One region of the Alkalihalophilus pseudofirmus genome, then DNA from elsewhere that is predicted to be linked to it. Evidence: riboswitches for the same ligand, from Rfam matches in the RefSeq annotation. Region 1 holds a riboswitch; each other region holds the start of a gene.
What was found. A riboswitch is a leader RNA that binds a small molecule or an ion and turns the genes downstream of it on or off. The one in region 1 is predicted to bind S-adenosylmethionine.
Positions count from the first base shown of each region.

Region 2: another riboswitch for S-adenosylmethionine. It lies ahead of PQ478_RS01170 (methionine ABC transporter ATP-binding protein); the one in region 1 lies ahead of PQ478_RS06830 (2,3-diketo-5-methylthiopentyl-1-phosphate enolase).
Region 3: another riboswitch for S-adenosylmethionine. It lies ahead of metK (methionine adenosyltransferase); the one in region 1 lies ahead of PQ478_RS06830 (2,3-diketo-5-methylthiopentyl-1-phosphate enolase).

Region 1 covers NZ_CP117835.1:1,323,798-1,329,632, reverse strand. The annotation lists gene PQ478_RS06850 (MSMEG_1061 family FMN-dependent PPOX-type flavoprotein) at 17-643, shown strand; gene PQ478_RS06845 (1,2-dihydroxy-3-keto-5-methylthiopentene dioxygenase) at 791-1,321, opposite strand; gene PQ478_RS06840 (methylthioribulose 1-phosphate dehydratase) at 1,299-1,958, opposite strand; gene PQ478_RS06835 (2-hydroxy-3-keto-5-methylthiopentenyl-1-phosphate phosphatase) at 1,949-2,614, opposite strand; gene PQ478_RS06830 (2,3-diketo-5-methylthiopentyl-1-phosphate enolase) at 2,611-3,825, opposite strand; SAM riboswitch class I at 3,902-4,005, opposite strand; SAM riboswitch class I at 4,236-4,426, shown strand; gene mtnK (S-methyl-5-thioribose kinase) at 4,502-5,716, shown strand; gene mtnA (S-methyl-5-thioribose-1-phosphate isomerase) at 5,713-5,835, shown strand, end outside.
Region 2 covers NZ_CP117835.1:209,571-215,405, forward strand. The annotation lists gene PQ478_RS01155 (transporter substrate-binding domain-containing protein) at 1-182, shown strand, start outside; gene PQ478_RS01160 (amino acid ABC transporter permease) at 255-956, shown strand; gene PQ478_RS01165 (amino acid ABC transporter ATP-binding protein) at 970-1,710, shown strand; SAM riboswitch class I at 1,785-1,892, shown strand; gene PQ478_RS01170 (methionine ABC transporter ATP-binding protein) at 2,035-3,048, shown strand; gene PQ478_RS01175 (methionine ABC transporter permease) at 3,038-3,703, shown strand; gene PQ478_RS01180 (MetQ/NlpA family ABC transporter substrate-binding protein) at 3,730-4,560, shown strand; gene PQ478_RS01185 (glutathione ABC transporter substrate-binding protein) at 4,818-5,835, opposite strand, start outside.
Region 3 covers NZ_CP117835.1:3,349,012-3,354,846, forward strand. The annotation lists gene PQ478_RS17680 (hypothetical protein) at 1-208, shown strand, start outside; gene PQ478_RS17685 (DUF1540 domain-containing protein) at 330-482, opposite strand; gene metK (methionine adenosyltransferase) at 651-1,856, opposite strand; SAM riboswitch class I at 2,017-2,129, opposite strand; gene pckA (phosphoenolpyruvate carboxykinase (ATP)) at 2,593-4,179, shown strand; gene PQ478_RS17700 (thiamine-binding protein) at 4,260-4,565, opposite strand; gene PQ478_RS17705 (alpha/beta hydrolase family protein) at 4,674-5,468, opposite strand; gene PQ478_RS17710 (ABC transporter substrate-binding protein) at 5,623-5,835, shown strand, end outside.

The DNA.
Region 1 (5,835 bases):
AAAGGAGCTTTAACCTATGAATTTGTCTGATTATTCTTTTATTAATACAGAAAATGAACTTTTAAATATGCTTGGGGAGCCTAGTCTTTTAGCTAAGCGAAAAGTTATTGATCATATTGATCGGCATGTGAGCGAGTTTCTATCTAAATCTCCCTTTGTCGTAATATCTTCAGCCAACGCAGCTGGTTTATGTGACGCCTCACCACGAGGAGATGCTCCGGGCTTTGTATCCATCCTTGATTCAAAAACATTGATTATTCCTGAGAGACCAGGCAATAAGCGGCTTGATTCCATCAAAAACATTCTTCAGAATTCTCAGATAGGCTTGTTATGTATTATTCCTGGACTTAATGAAACCCTTCGAATCAACGGGAAGGCTAGAGTAACAAATGATCAAAATTTATTAGAATCAATGAGTGTGAAAGGGAAAATCCCCATTTTAGGAATAGTCGTTGAGGTAGAAGAGTGCTTCATACACTGTGCCAAAGCTTTTATTCGTTCAAACTTATGGGATTCAACTTCGTATGATAATGAACTTCCAAATCCAGCCTCTATTTTATCAAGTCATGCAAAGACATTGAATCGTGACACAGAAACAATTCAGCAGCAGCTCGAAGAAAGCTACACACAGCGCCTCTATTAAAAAAAGAAAAGGGGACAAAGCATTTGATGAGCCTTGCAAACAATAACGCCAAAGGAGTAAAGTTTTTTCATCACTCCGCTTCATACTATGCTTCAGATAAATTAGCATTTTGTTTGCTCTCAGTTAAATACTTCCGTCCCAGCTTTTTTATTTTACTTCCTCTTTTCGATCATATACTGGCACCCATCCTTCTTTTGTTTTAAAAATGCGAATGGCTACGACTTGACGATCTTCTTGCAGTGTGAAATAGTGACGATAATTTTCAGGTACAGAAATTAAATCGCCCGGTTCTAACTCTACATCAAAGAAACGGCCATCTTTCCCCTCAATTGCAAATATCCCATGTCCGCTCACAATATATCGCACTTCGTCATCAGTATGATGGTGTTCTTGCTTAAAGTTTTTAAGTAAATCTTCAAGCTTGGGCGTAGCAGAAGACAGTGAGATTACATCTGCAGTTAGATAGCCTCTTCTCTCTGAAATATCAGCAATTTCATTTGCATAAACTTCTAGAATTTCTTCTTTCTCAGCCTCTGATAATGTATACTTTTCAACTAAGTGAGACGGTAGTTTATCTGTTGACCAGCTTTCATAGATAACACCTTGATCATTTAAATATGCTTCTACCCTTCCTCCTTCTAGTCTCTCGTTCGTATCATGAAATCTCAATGTTGCCATAGTTCATTCCTCCCTTAATCGCTTGTACTTGTTGTGTGAGAAGAAGCTGCTTCACATGAAAGCTGAACAAAAATTCAAGTGCTTCCAGATGCTTTTTAGCTTCTAGGCCGTCACGCCCCCAGACAGTGATTCCGTGATTTCTAATTAAAACAGCTTTCGTTTCTCGTTTAATAACATCAGCAACAGCTTGGCTAAGTTTAGGGATATCTGCAAAATTACGAACAATAGGGATTGTTAATTCCCCGTCCTCTTCCCAAATATTGAATGCTTTAATTAATTCATTGCCTCTAAACGTTACGGCCCCTGTATCACCGTACATATCTGAAATTAAATTATTATAAATTGTATGCACATGCAGCGAGCAGCCAGCGTCCGTTAACCGGTATACTTGTGCATGAAGGAGCGTTTCTGCAGAAGGTTTTAAGGATGTTTGTTCGATAGATTGACCACATTGATCCACTAACAAAAAATCTTTTTCCGTTCGTTTACGCTTATCTACTCCGCTAGCTGTCACATAAAAAGATAACGGCTCATTATCCACCTTTATTGAAAGGTTGCCGCTTGTTCCAGGAAACCAATCACGAGCAGCTAATTCATCTTTAATATCAGCTAATTCGTTCCACTTATCTATCGACAAACTGACTTCCTCCCTTCTAAGTAATTCGTAATCTGATGAAAATTTTCAAAAGGCTGATAGGTAATATTTAATTCCTCGCATTTTTCCTTTAGATAGTCTCGCGCAAAAACTAAGTCTGCTAACTTTGCTGCTTCAAGATCAGTTATTGAATCGCCAATGACAATACACTCATGCAATGTCTCATCGAATGATCGTATAATACTTGGTTTGCAGCAGCCGCACCCATTATTGCAATGCGTATCACAAGAATGCGGCCATTTAATCAGGATTTTCTCACCTGAAAAATCGGCTTTATTACAATAGATCTGCTCTAAAGGCACATCAAATTCTGCAAGCATTGGATAAACAAAAAAATCAACGCCTCCGCTCACTATGTAAAACGGGATATCGTTTTCATTCGCATAAGTTAACAGGGAAGCAAAACCATCCCGATAGTGTGCGTTCTCCCTGAGAAACTCAAGCATGTCTTGCTTTTTAGAAGAGGGAATATAGGAGAATAATTTCCCGACACCTTCTTGTATCGTAATGGTTTGATTTAAAATCTGATCTTTGATCTCTTCCCATTCAGGAGGGGCAAACTGCTTCATTAGAGCAATAATGTTGTCTGATTCTGTAATGGTCCCGTCAAAGTCACAGAAAATAATCGGTTTCTTCATACTTTTACGAGCCCCCACGTATCTAGTGCCTTTCTCAAGTTTAAACTTGATTCCGCCTTCTCTTCTAATGTCTGGCCAGAAAGAACACCATCTATAGCTTCTCTAAAAGCCGCACCGCCTGCGCTCGCTCCATCTGGATGACCATGAATGCCTCCGCCTGCATTAATGACAGTATCAATTCCAAAATCTTCAATTAATTGCGCTGTCATACCTGGGTGAATGCCTGCTGATGGGACAGGAAATGCTTGCGCGTATGGCTCATCTGCTGTTCGCAAAGCTTGAGCGATTTGTAATGTTTCTTGTTTAGGCATCGCTACACTGCCATAAGGTGACGGGAATAAGACTAGGTCTGCACCAACCATACGTAGTAATTTCCCTAAAAGTAATGGATTGCTCACCCCGTATCTAGTAGAAGAGGTTATAGCCCCTGAAAAGGCTGGATGTGCTAAGATCGGCACATCAATTTCCGGGTCTTCTCTTAACCCTTGAAGAACATCGAGTCCGTATGTAAATACGTTAAACAGTAAGGCCGGTGCTCCGAGTTCAATCGCTGTTTTTGCCCGCTCTTTCAACTCAAATGTCTTTCCCGTTAAATTCACAGCATATAAAGGCCGATTTCCAGTTTCTTCTGCTGCTTCAGCAATCGCCGCAAGCCCAACCGGAACTCTTTGTTCAAGTGGAGTTAATTCATTTTCAAATAGAATTTCATCGTCTTTCACTAAATCAACCCCGCCTAACGCTTGATGAAGCATTTGCTCATGAAGCGAGTCGAGTGACCTTCCAATAGCTGCCTTAAATATACTCATCACCAATGGACGATCATAAGCACCTGTTAATTCTCTCACCCCTTGAATACCAAAACGCGGTCCTTTGAAATGGCGTTGAATTTCATTGCTGAAATGTAGATCGATCAGTTTGATTGAGCCATCTAAAGATAGTTTGCCAAAGGTCGTTGTAAGAATAGCCGGCAGATCAAAGCTGTAGTTAGCAGCAGGAAAAGAAATACTAATTAACCCTCTTCTGACTCCATCTGCCGATTCCTCAATTTCCCTCACTTCAACAACCTCACCTTTATGAGCAAGCAGTTGTGCTTTTTCAAGTTCTGGCAGATCCGTCCATGAACCAACCGTTAATCCTATTGCAATTTTTTCTGCTTTTTTTTCAAATTCACCATTTTGATCATGAACTAAATACTGAGCGATAACTGTCATTTTTAGACCCCCTGCATGAATAGTAAACAAAAAAACCTCTTCCTAAAGAGGGAGAGGTTTGTATAGTTTAAGCTCCCTCTTATCTATCAGCTAATAATCGCTGCAAGAATTAGCACCGTGTTTTTCAAACCGGTTGCCGGGCTTCACTGGGCTTGTCCCTCCGCCTGCTCTTGATAAGAGATTGGTATAAAATTATAATTAAACTTACTTAAATTTTAAAAATTCCAGCCAAATAAACTGAACAATCAATTTATTGTTACTATCATGACAGCTACTAAGTTAACTTGTCAATAATTATTTTATTCAAATTTGAAAATTATTTATTTTAAAAAAATATTGACGAAATGGAGTTACTTGTTTTATAGTTTTCATCAAGTGATCTTACAATTTTCCAAAAACTTCATATTCCACTCTTATTACGAGTAGGCTGAGGGAATTGGCCCTATGACGCCCAGCAACCGACCTTTCTAATGTTTGATTTCATTGGTTTAAATCAATAGGTTTAAATCAATAGGTTTGAATCAAATGTTTTGAATCAAATGTTTTGAATCAACCAAAGGCACGGTGCTACATCCAACAGACTTTGTCTGAGAGATAAGAGAGATGCGATCATACATCCACCTCTTTTCGATCAGAAAAGAGGTTTTTTATTTTTATTATTTTAGGAGATGATCTAATGAGTACAAGCATTGCCACGGCAAGTTATGAACCATTAACAGAAGAAACGGCTATCGCCTACATCGAAAAGCTTAATCAGAAGCTCGGCCTCTTCCCTGCACCTTCTCTTCTTCTATGCAAAGAGATTGGTGATGGTAATCTTAATTATGTATTTCACTTGAGCGACTCACTAAGCGGACAATCTCTCATTATCAAACAAGCACTACCTTATGCAAAAGTGGTAGGGGAAAGCTGGCCCCTCACTTTAAGACGAGCAAAAATTGAAGCAGAAGCCTTACAAAAAGCTGCAGAAACTGTCCCATCATTGGTTCCTAACGTGATACATACTGATGATGACTTAGCTATCACTATCATGGAAGATTTATCTGACTATACTATCTTAAGAAAAGGACTAATTGATGGTGAGACCTACCCTAATCTTGGCAGGCATATTGGGACATATCTAGCAAAAACGATCTTTCATTCCTCTCCTTTTGGTGAAAGCCAGCAAGAGATAAAAGAAATCTCAGTTAGATTTACAAATCCTGAGCTTTGTAAAATCACAGAAGATCTCGTGTTCACAGATCCTTTCTTTGATCATGATACAAATAACTTCGAAGATCATTTGAAAGATACTGTGATTGAACTATGGAAAAACGAAGAGCTTAAGCTAGAAGCTGCCAAACTCAAATATACATTTCTTACAAAATCAGAAGCTCTCATTCACGGGGATCTCCACACAGGGAGTGTGTTTGTAACTGCAGAAGAAACAAAAGTGATTGATCCGGAATTTGCTTTTTTTGGTCCTGCTGGCTTTGATTTAGGTTTATTTATTGCTAATATACTGTTAAATACCATCTCAAAAACGGCTATAGATGAACAGCAGCATTCTGACCTGTATCTAATTATCATTGAAACCATAGAAGTATTTAAAGAAGAATATAAAAAGCTATGGCAAAACCACCATGTAGAAGCTTTTATACAAACAGAAGGCTACGTCGATTATATGCTAGCTACCATTTTTGAAGATGCTGTTGGCTTTGCTGGCTGTGAATTAATTAGAAGGATTATTGGACTTGCTCATGTGGCTGATATTGATAACATTTCAGATTGTCAAAAGCGTTTATGCGCTCAGAAAAATGCGTTGGAATTAGGAAGCACCTTTATCCTAAAAAGACGAAATATTCGTACGATTGATCAATTAATTCAAGAAACAAAGGATGTGTTAAAATGACCATTCAATCTGTTGAGTGGAATCAAGAAACAAACGTACTCCGTATCCTAGACCAAAGACAATTACCTCATAAAGTGATCTTTATAGATGCCGTTTCCATTGAGGAAGTTTGGGAGGCC
Region 2 (5,835 bases), 1.1 Mb from region 1:
ATGCAACAGAAAGTGCAATGGCTGTGTTAAAAGGGAATACTGCTCTTAAAGAGAAACTAGATGAGGCTGTACAAGAGTTAATTGAAGACGGTACAGTAGCGCGTTTGTCTGAGGAGTTTCTTGGTGAGGATGTTTCTGAGCCTGTTGATGAATCAGAAGTCGTGGGTCTAGACGGAGAATAAGCCAGGATTTGAAATACAAAGGACCTTCCTTTGTATTTCTTTTTTTGAGAACTTTAATAAAGGAGGGGTAGTATGCTTGAATGGTTTAATCAAATTCAGTGGGAGTATTTATATGACCCGGAACTTGCGATGAATTCACTTCCTTTTTTACTAGAAGGTTTAAAGGTAACGATGATTATCGCTCTATTTAGTATGGTTTTTGCCCTCATTTTAGGATTACTCTTAGGAATTGCTCGGATGTCAAAGTTCTGGTTTATCAGATGGCCTGCAAGAATTTATATTTCATTTATGAGGGGAACACCTTTACTTGTATTTATCTTTATCCTTTATTATGGTATCCCGGTACTAGGGGTTGAATTTAAGAGTGCCATTGTTGCAGGGATTGTTGGAATCAGTCTTAACTTTGCTGCTTACAATGCCGAAGTGGTTAGATCAGCCATCATGTCCGTTCCGCGTGGCCAATGGGAGGCAGCTGCTTCATTGCAAATGAGTTATATTCAAACATTAAGAAGGGTCATTATCCCGCAGGCAACACGAATTGCCTTGCCGCCTACTTTTAATATTTTTATGGACATCGTAAAAGGTACTTCCCTTGCGTCCGTTATTACTGTCCAAGAATTATTGTACAGCTCAAGACTTGTGGCTGGCCGTACGTTTGATAGTATGACGATGTATATAACAGCCGCTCTTATTTATTGGGCGGTATGTATTATTATCGGTTATTTCCAAGAAAGATTAGAGAAGAGATATAATCGTTATTTAAGTAAGCGATAAAGGAGGACTCAAAATGATTAATGTATCTAAGCTTAACAAAAAGTTTGACGAGAATACCGTTTTAGAGTCCATCGACTTTTCGGTTGAGAAGGGAGAAGTGGTTTGTTTAATAGGGCCTTCAGGTTCTGGTAAAACAACGCTTCTTCGCTGCTTAAATGTGTTAGAACTGCCTAATAGCGGTACGATCACAATAGGTGAGAAAAAAATAGAATTTGGAGCAAAGAATGTTTCCAAAAAAGATATAAGTGAGCTGCGTGCTTATAGCGGGATGGTCTTTCAAGGCTTTCATCTCTTTCCGCACAAAACGGTCATGGAAAATATCATAGAGGCTCCTTTAACCGTTAAAAAAGCTAGAAAGAATACAGTTCTTGCAGATGGTGAGAAATTGTTAAGGAAAGTAGGTATGTTTGAACATAAGGATAAGTATCCAGATGCATTATCAGGAGGGCAGCAGCAGCGTGTGGCTATAGCTAGAGCCCTAATGATGAATCCTGATGTCATGTTGTTTGATGAGCCAACTTCAGCACTAGACCCGCAGCTCGTGGGTGAAGTGTTAAGGGTGATTGAAGAACTGGCTAAAGAAGGGCAGACGATGGTAATCGTAACGCATGAAATGAATTTTGCAAAACGAGTGGCTGATAAAGTATTTTTTATGGATGGCGGATTCATAGTAGAGGAAGGTAAGGCAAGAGAGCTGCTTGAACATCCAAAAGAGGCCCGTACAAGAGAATTTTTACAGCTGTTAGGTGAATAAATCATTAACCTATTGACAATTCTTTAATCCTTTATTATGATGAAATAACTTAGAAAATTTGAATAGTTTAAAAACTCTTATCAAGAGCGACCGAGGGACAGGCCCTATGACGTCCGGCAACCTCTAAGTTTATACTTAGTCGGTGCTAAATCCTGCAGAGCTATGGCTCTGAAAGATAAGAGGTGCGATCTTAATTGTCAAACCTCTTTCTGAATAGGAAGAGGTTTTTATTTTTGTTTTTACGGAAGTGGATAAGAACTAGAACCAACGTTTTTATAAAGTTGAGTTTTCAAATAAGATTACTTAGTTTCTGAGGTGGAAATCATGATAGAGATCAAGAATGTCATCAAAGAATATAAAACAAAAAAGGGCCTGATTAAAGGTGTGGATAATGTCAGCCTTGAGATTGAAAAAGGAGAAATTTTCGGGATTGTCGGATATAGCGGGGCAGGAAAAAGCTCACTTTTACGCTGCCTTAACCTAATGGAGAAGCCAACCTCAGGGGAAATTTATGTAGATGGGGTGAACCTAGTCTCATTAAAAGCTAGTAAATTGCGAGAGGCTAGACAGAAAATAGGAATGATCTTTCAACATTTTTATCTCGCATCATCTAAAACGGTATTTGATAATGTCTTTTTCGCCTTAAAGGCTGCTGGAAAATCAAAAGCTGAAAGTGAAAAGAAAGTTCTAGAATTACTTGATTTAGTCGGCCTTTCTGATAAAACGCAGCACTACCCGAGCCAGTTAAGCGGCGGTCAAAAACAGAGAGTCGGTATTGCAAGAGCGCTGGCAAATGATCCAAAGGTTCTCCTTTGTGATGAAGCAACCTCTGCCCTTGATCCAAGCACAACCCAGTCCATCTTAAAACTGTTAAAGAGTATAAACGAAAAGCTAGGTCTTACGATTGTTCTCATCACGCATGAGATGGAAGTGGTAAAAGAGATATGTGACCGAATGGCTGTGATGGAAAACGGGAAGGTCATCGAGCTTGGAAGTGTGTATCAACTGTTTGCTAAGCCAAAAGAAAAGCTGACAAAAGAATTTATCGATGGCGTCATGCAGTTTAAGCTCCCGCAAACATTAATGAACACATGCCAAGGCACAATCATAAAAATTCATTTTCAAGGTGATGTGGCACACGAATCCGTTGTTTCTGATGTATTAAAAGGGTTTGATGTAAAAGGAAATATACTGCACGGGAAAATTGAATACATCAAAGAAGTGCCGCTCGGGGTCTTCATTATGGAACTGATAGGGGACCAAGAAGAGATTAATAAGGTTATCTCTTACTTAGATGAAAAAGCGGTCGGGGTGGAGGTGATCACGAATGACAATTGATACATTTATTCAATTGCTGCCAGAATTAAATAAAGCTTTTATTCAAACAGTCATTATGGTCGGAATCTCCCTTTCCATTGCTATTCTTGTCGGCCTTCCGGTAGGAATTCTACTATATGTCACGGATAAAGGGTTATTTTTAGAAAATATATGGATCAAAAGCATCCTTGGACTGATTGTAAACTTAATTCGCTCGATCCCATTTATTATCTTACTAGTCGCATTAATTCCATTAACACAAGCCATTGTAGGCGGTACAATTGGGCCGGTGGCAGCCTCTGTTTCTTTATCAGTAGCAGCGATTCCTTTCTTTGCAAGATTAGTAGAATCATCGATGCGGAAAATTGATAAGGGGGTAGTTGAAGCGGCTATATCAGTCGGAGCAAGCCCTTGGCTGATTATTAAAGATATTTTATTAACTGAAGCAAAACCAGGAATCGTACAAGGAATTACAATTACAACCATCAGTCTTATCGGATACTCTGCTATGGCCGGGGTTGTCGGCGGCGGCGGGATTGGTGACTTAGCCATTCGTTTTGGCTACTACCGTTATGATGAGGCTGTGATGTTTACAACCATTATCATTTTAATTGTGCTCGTCCAGGTTATCCAATACACGGGTGACTTGATTGCAAAAACAATAGATAAGAGATGAAAATAGGAGAAAAGGGGAGATAAAAGATGAAAAAATTAAAAACGGTATTACTATCAGCATTATTAGTAGGAGCACTAGCAGCGTGTGGTTCGGGGGAAACAGAGGAAACATCAGCTGCAGGGGAAGATAAATCAAAAATCACATTTGGATCAACTGCCGGTCCATACAGTGATATGGTAAGTAAAGCCATCAAGCCTGTGTTAGAAGAAAAAGGATATGAAGTAGAAGTGGTAGAATTTAGTGATTATGTACAGCCAAACATTGCATTAAACAACGGTTCTATTGATGCGAACTTATTCCAGCATAAAATTTACATGGAGAACTTTGCTGAAGAAAATAATATGGAACTTTCAGAAGTGATTGTTGTGCCGACTGCACCAATGGGGATTTATTCTAATAAGTATGACTCTCTGGATGAAATTGAAGAAGGTACGCAAATTGCTATCCCAAATGACCCAACGAATGCTGCTCGTGCCTTTTTAATTCTTGAAGAAGAGGGATTAATCAAGGTCGACCCAGACGTGAATCCACTCGTCATTTCAGAGCGTGATGTCATCGAAAACCCTAAAAATATTGTGTTCCAGCCAATTGAAGCAGGCCAGCTGCCACGAGCTGTAGATTCTGTAGACTTATCAGCTGTACCAGGAAACTTTGCACTCTCAGCTAATATGGACCTTCTTGATGCACTAAAGCTCGAGACTATGCCTGATGAGTATAGAAACCGTGTCGTTGTAAGCACAGAAAATCTTGATCAGTCATTTGTTGAAGATATTAAAGAAGCTGTTGAATCGAGTGAATTTGAAGAAGTGATTGATAGTGAATTTGAAGGCTTTGGAAAACCAGAGTGGATGGAGTAAAAGTCACTTAGAGAAGGCGCTGTAATCAGCGTCTTTTTTGATTATAGAGAGAGGTGAAGATGAGTACTATACAATTTGAAGTTAGTGGTGCATATCTCTTTACACCGGGGATCAATAAGTTTAAACAAACGTTTAATTAATAGAAGTTGAACTATCCATTACAGGGGGAGCATGATGAAGGAAAAGAGTCATACCCTTACACAGCGAGCAATAAGAAAGCTGACTTATGAAATAACATAAGTCAGCTTTTCTACACTTTAACGATTCAATTCTACATCACGTAAGAATAAAGTTGTACTTGGGAACTGCCAGAATCCTTCTACATCATCACGCACACCTGCGATAATTTCAGGGAAGTAAAGGTAGGCATATGGAGATTCTGCAGCTAGTTCATTTTGCGCAGCCTCATAGAAATCTAGGCGTTCCTGATCATCAGTTGCCTCACGTGCTTGTTGTAATAAGGAGTCAATTTCTTCGTTATCAATAAATGAACGGTTGCCAGCAGGACCTTTGTTAGCTGAGTGGAAGACTGGATATAATCCGTAGTCGCCATCAAGTGTAACGGTACCCCAGCTGCCTAAGAACAGCTCAGATTGGCCTTGGCCTGCACGTTCTAAATACGTACCGAATTCATAGGTGTCAATTTCAATGTCTACCCCAATTTCAGCAAGTTGATATTGCAGAGCTTGTGCAAGATCTTGGCGTTCACGATCATCGTCAGTCAAAATGGTTGTTTGGAAACCATCAGGGAAACCAGCTTCAGCTAAGAGTTCTTTTGCTTGTTCAGGATCATGCTCAATACGGTCAATATCATCACTGTATCCGAATACATCCGGCGCAATTGGTCCGTCTGCAATGACTCCAGTGCCATCTAACACCCCATCAATTAATGCTTGCTTATCTACAGCCATATGAAGAGCACGTCTTACATTTACATCGTCAAATGGCTCTACTTCAGTATTGAATCCTAGGTAAACCATACGCGTTGAGTTTGATTGTTGTACAGACGTTTCAGCACCATTTTCTACTCGTGAAACATCACTTGGGTTTACAGGAAATATGATGTCCACGCCGCCAGTTTCAAGCTCGGCAATACGCGTTAAATCTTCTGGGATAACGGTGAAGGTGACAGAGTCAACTTTCGCTTTTTCCTCATGCCAGTAGTCCTCATTTTTTACTAAAGTGACAGATTGTCCAGGGCTGCGTTCTTCAAATTTAAAGTACCCTGTACCAGCTGGTGCTTCATTGACAGTAGAGAAAGGCTGTCCGCCGTTT
Region 3 (5,835 bases), 2.0 Mb from region 1:
CGGTCCTCAAGCTTTCGCGGTGGATCCTGGAGCCATTAATCGCTGTTTATTTCGATTTACATTTATCCGCCTAACAAATGGTGAAACGTTTTGGTTCTTCCCAACATTTGTAGGCCGAAACTCAGTTGCTGGCTATCGATGGTGGTTTTTCCGCTGGGTAAATTTCGGAATTGATTTAAGAAGAATTTCATCTTTTCAATGTGTATAAGAAAAAAAGTACCTGTTTTGGGGCAGGTACTTTTTTTTCAAATATATGAATAACAATGATTCTTATTCTCAATACTAAGAGTATAAAAAGAAGGCACGGAGAATGCCCTCTTTTTATACTCTTAGCTTGGTTCGAACGTTTTACAATCCGTCTCCTCTTGACGATCTGCTTGTTTCCCTTTATGACTGATTACATAGATCTTATCCGCTGCACATTGGTTACCATGCGACCAATGTACACAATTGTTCACTTCACATAAAACATCTTGTGCCATATTAGTCCACCTCCCTCTTACTGCCTAGTTTGGCCTTTTTTGAAGAGAAGCATACATAGAAGTGTTTCTATTATTTGTTATACCCCGATTATCTAAACTAAAACAAAAAACACAATCTCTCAAATGAGAAATTGTGTTTTTTTGTATTTCTTTTAATAAAACTGTAAATTAAAGTCCTGCTTGTTCTTTAAGAACAGACGCTTTATCCGTTTGCTCCCATGGAAGCTCAATATCTGTACGTCCAAAGTGTCCGTATGCTGCTGTTTGCTTATAAATAGGACGACGAAGGTCAAGCATTTTAATGATGCCAGCAGGACGAAGGTCAAAGTTATCACGAACTAATGAAACAAGTGTTTCTTCAGAAACTTTACCTGTACCAAATGTATCAATTGAAATTGACACCGGCTGAGCAACACCGATTGCATATGCAAGCTGCACCTCACACTTATCAGCTAATCCAGCTGCAACGATGTTCTTCGCTACATAACGAGCTGCATAAGCACCTGAACGGTCAACTTTTGTTGCATCTTTACCAGAGAATGCACCGCCGCCGTGACGAGCATATCCACCGTAAGTGTCTACAATGATTTTACGTCCAGTTAAACCAGCATCCCCTTGAGGTCCGCCGATAACAAAGCGTCCTGTTGGGTTAATGAAGTATTTCGTATCCTCATCAAGCAATTCAGCTGGTACAACCGGGTTAATGACATACTCTTTTAAGTTGCGTTGAATTTGCTCAAGAGTTACTTCTGGATGATGTTGAGTGGAGATAACAATCGTATCAATACGAGCTGGTTTTCCGTCCTCATCATATTCCACAGTCACTTGTGTTTTCCCATCTGGACGTAAGTAAGGAAGAATTTCTTCTTTACGTACTTCAGTTAAGCGGCGAGCTAGTTTATGACTTAATGAAATAGGAAGCGGCATAAGTTCTTTTGTTTCGTTATTTGCATAACCAAACATTAAACCTTGGTCACCTGCACCAATTGCTTCAATTTCTGCATCAGTCATTTGTCCTTCGCGAGCTTCTAATGCTTGGTCAACCCCAGCTGCGATATCTGCTGATTGCTCATCAATTGATGTTAAAACAGCACAAGTCTCTGCATCAAAACCATATTTAGCACGTGTGTAACCAATTCCTTTGATCGTCTCACGAACGACTTTAGGGATATCTACATATGTGTTTGTAGTGATCTCACCCGCAACTAAAACTAAACCAGTTGTTACAGATGTTTCACAAGCTACACGAGCATTAGGATCTTTCGCTAAGATCTCATCAAGAATCGCATCAGAGATTTGATCACTAATTTTATCTGGATGACCTTCTGTTACTGATTCTGATGTAAATAAACGACGACTTTGCTTTTCTACCATGTTCAAATTCCTCCTATGCAGACAACTACAACGGTTGTGTGCGAATGATTTGAGACGGCACTCGTTTCTCATCCAATGGGTGATAAAACGGTTTAAGACGTGTATAAACGTAGAAAACCCCATTCCATCGAGGAAAAGGGTTGAAATGTTTACCTTTCGCCTCTTATCGTTCAAGGCAGCTGCCTTGCAGGTTAGCACCTTTTCACTCGTTTGGCATGAGTGTTGGTTGCTGGGTTTCTTCGGGCCTGTCCCTCCACCTACTCTGGATAAGAGTATCCGTTCGCGACATATCATAACGTACATAGAATCCTCTGTCAACACCGGCCGAAAATTCACTAATATTCATACTTTTAGTCGGAGTAGAACTCGTTTATAATGAGTTATACTATTCATTAATTAATGTCATTTTATTTTCATCACCATCTAGATTAAACCGTTTTCTTCTATATAGTATTATGCTTCTTCCAGAATTCATCTCTTCATATTTTATGGACTTATTCATTTAAAGTCTTCTTCATTTTCGTCTCAAATCGTAAGAACTAACACCTTTTCCCCTTTGGCCCTTTCAATACCAAAAGGGCGGCTTTTGGTTCATTGCATCATTTTTCAAAAAAACTTTCACATTAGTATAGACTAATAGATATAATGTGTTATACTAATTGACATAGAAACGATGACAAGTACCAAATACCAATAAAAAGTTAAATTACTTTAAATAGGAAAGGGTTTTGCGACAATGACTACTTTAAGCCTTACATCAGAACTTGACCAATTATTGAAAAGTGAGCAGACACACCATGATTTACCGATCTCGGCATTAGTTGAAAAATCACTGATGCGTAAAGAAGGTAAATTAACAGCTTCTGGTGCATTAAGCGTTGAGACTGGTACGTACACAGGACGTTCGCCAAAAGATAAGTTCATTGTCAACGAGCCAAGTGTAGCCGACAAAATTGCATGGGGCCCTGTTAATCAGCCAATCGAGAAGGATGTATTTACGAAGCTTTACAAAAAAGTGCTGGCCCACCTTGGAACGAAAGAAGAATTATTTGTTTCAAAGGGATATGCTGGAGCTGATAAAAACTTCCGTCTTTCTTTAAAAGTTGTAAATGAATTTGCATGGCATCAAGCTTTTGCTAGACAATTATTTATCCGTCCAACTGCTGAGGAATTGAATCAAGAAACAATTGCAGACTTTACGATTGTTTCAGCACCAACGTTTAAAGCTGATCCTGCAGTAGATGGAACTCGCTCTGAAACATTCATTATTATTTCATTTGAAGAACGTATCGTTTTAATTGGAGGAACTGAATATGCAGGTGAAATGAAAAAATCTATTTTCTCTGTGATGAACTTCATGCTCCCTGAACAAAACGTTCTTTCAATGCACTGCTCTGCGAATGCAGGAAAAGAAGGCGATGTTGCTTTATTCTTTGGCTTATCAGGTACAGGTAAAACTACCTTATCTGCTGACCCGAATCGTTACTTAATTGGAGATGATGAGCACGGCTGGTCATCTAACGGTGTATTTAATATTGAGGGCGGCTGCTATGCAAAATGCATTAACCTTTCTGAAGAGAAAGAACCGCAAATCTGGAATGCGATTCGTTTTGGATCCGTTCTTGAAAACGTTGTCGTAGATGAAAAGACAGCATTACCTGATTTTGACAACACGGTTTTAACAGAAAATACACGTGCTGCTTACCCGCTTGAAGCGATTCCTAATGCGCTCACACCAAGTGTTGCAGGTCATCCGAATACAATTATCTTTTTAACGGCTGATGCTTTTGGCGTATTGCCACCAATCAGCAAATTAACAAAAGAACAAGCAATGTACCATTTCTTATCTGGCTACACTAGTAAGTTAGCTGGAACAGAGCGCGGGGTTACATCACCAGAAGCAACGTTCTCAACATGCTTTGGTGCACCGTTCTTACCGCTTCCTGCAGCTCGTTATGCAGAAATGTTAGGCGAGAAGATCTCCCAGCATGATGTTCAAGTATTTCTAGTGAATACTGGATGGTCTGGCGGTCCATACGGTGTCGGCAAACGCATGAACCTGCCGTACACTCGTGCAATGATTCAAGCTGCATTGCAAGGTGAGCTTCGTCAAACAGAAACAGCAGTTGACCCAATTTTTGGTCTGCACGTCCCACTTCACTGCCCAGGTGTGCCTGATGAAGTTCTACACCCGCGTGATACATGGACAGATAAAGCTGCGTATGATGAAAAGGCAAAACAACTTGCTGCTGACTTCCAAGAAAACTTCAAGAAATTTGAAAATGTCAGCGACGAGATCAAGTCTGCAGGACCAACATTATAATCCCATTATTAATCATACTTTTCCCACTAAAAGCCAAGTCGCCTTACACGACTTGGCTTTTTAGTATCTTATTTTGTTTACTATTTACCCTGCATTCCTTCCTTGACATGGGTCAGCTTATCCTTGATCGACACACCATCTTCGTGGTAATGAAGCTTGATATTCGTTAACACATCGCTTGCCCCTTCATCAATACCAACTTGCTGTGCTGATTTGATCACATTAAATACATCATCAATACTTCCTTCTATTACCGTTTCCATCGGTCCTACATGATAGGTGAGTCCAGAGTTTTGAACAACCTCTACAATCTTTGGAATCACACCGTCCGTATCAACATCTTTCCCGTTCGGTAATACTTGAAATCCTGCTGTTACAGTTGCCATTAATCTCATCCTTTCATGTTAGCGTATATGTTTCTCTAACCGTTTTATTAAATTTCCAAACATATTCCACTAAAACACAAAAAAACACCGACCTGAATAAGTCGGTGATTAACCAAGTCCGTGTTTTCGTTGCGCTTTTAGCCACTTCCCTGCCTCTGTCAGAATTCTCTGTTGTTCTTTTGCAGGAAAATGATGAGTGTAATCAGGGTAATACCAAGCATCAACTTTTTTATTTACCTGATTTAGAGCCTGCTCCAGTCTATAAGCATGCTCAATCGATACATGCTCATCTTTCATCCCGTGGATAATTAAAACAGAAGATTGAAGATCCTGCAGTTGATCCAGGGGTGTTCGGTCTACATATCTCTCTGGATATTTATTTGGTGTCCCTCCTATCACTCTCTTCATCATCCTTCTTAAATCGACTCGTTCCTCATACGTTAAAAACATATCCGTCACACCATTCCAGCTGATAAGAGAAGCAACTCTCTTATTGTGCAGTGCAGTTAAAAGTGCCATGACTCCCCCTCTTGAGAATCCGATAAGGTGGATACTATCGGGGTCAACAGTTGGATGACTGAATAGGATATCACAAGCTGTATGTGCATCTTCTCGATCTTCCCCTGCAAAATCTTCCTGTCCCTCTCCCCCTTTATTACCACGATAAAATGGAGCAATGACGACAAATCCTTCGGCTGCCCATTGAATCACCCGCTGAATTCGAACCATCCCAACATTTTTTATGCCCCCTCTTAAATAAACAAGTCCCGGAAGCTTCTCACGAGTGAGCGTTCGCGGTTCGGCTAAATATCCCTTTACTTGCAACCCATCACTTATGTATGTAATTAAATACAATGAAATGGAGGAGTGAGGGGATGGTACTTTTTGTTTATCGATGATCATTTTGCACATCATGCCTTCACCTCTTTCATATCGTTTCTAGCATACCAATCCCGCTTTTAAAACACCAATCATCTAGTATGTGATGGGCATACACACATTTATGTTTTCCTACATAAGATATTTCAAGATTCACCTGATGAGGAGTTGACATGCAATGAAACTGAAAAAATGGATATGGCTCCCGTTACTTATCAGTCTGATCCTTATTTCTATTAGCTGTTCATTTGGAAATGGTTCTAATGAAAAAGTAAGAGTAGCTGAAGTGACCCGGTCTATCTTTTATGCCCCTCTTTATGCCGCAATGGCACAAGGTTATTTTGAAGAAGAAGGAATTGATCTTGAGTTAACCACTGCTTGGGGCGGAGAT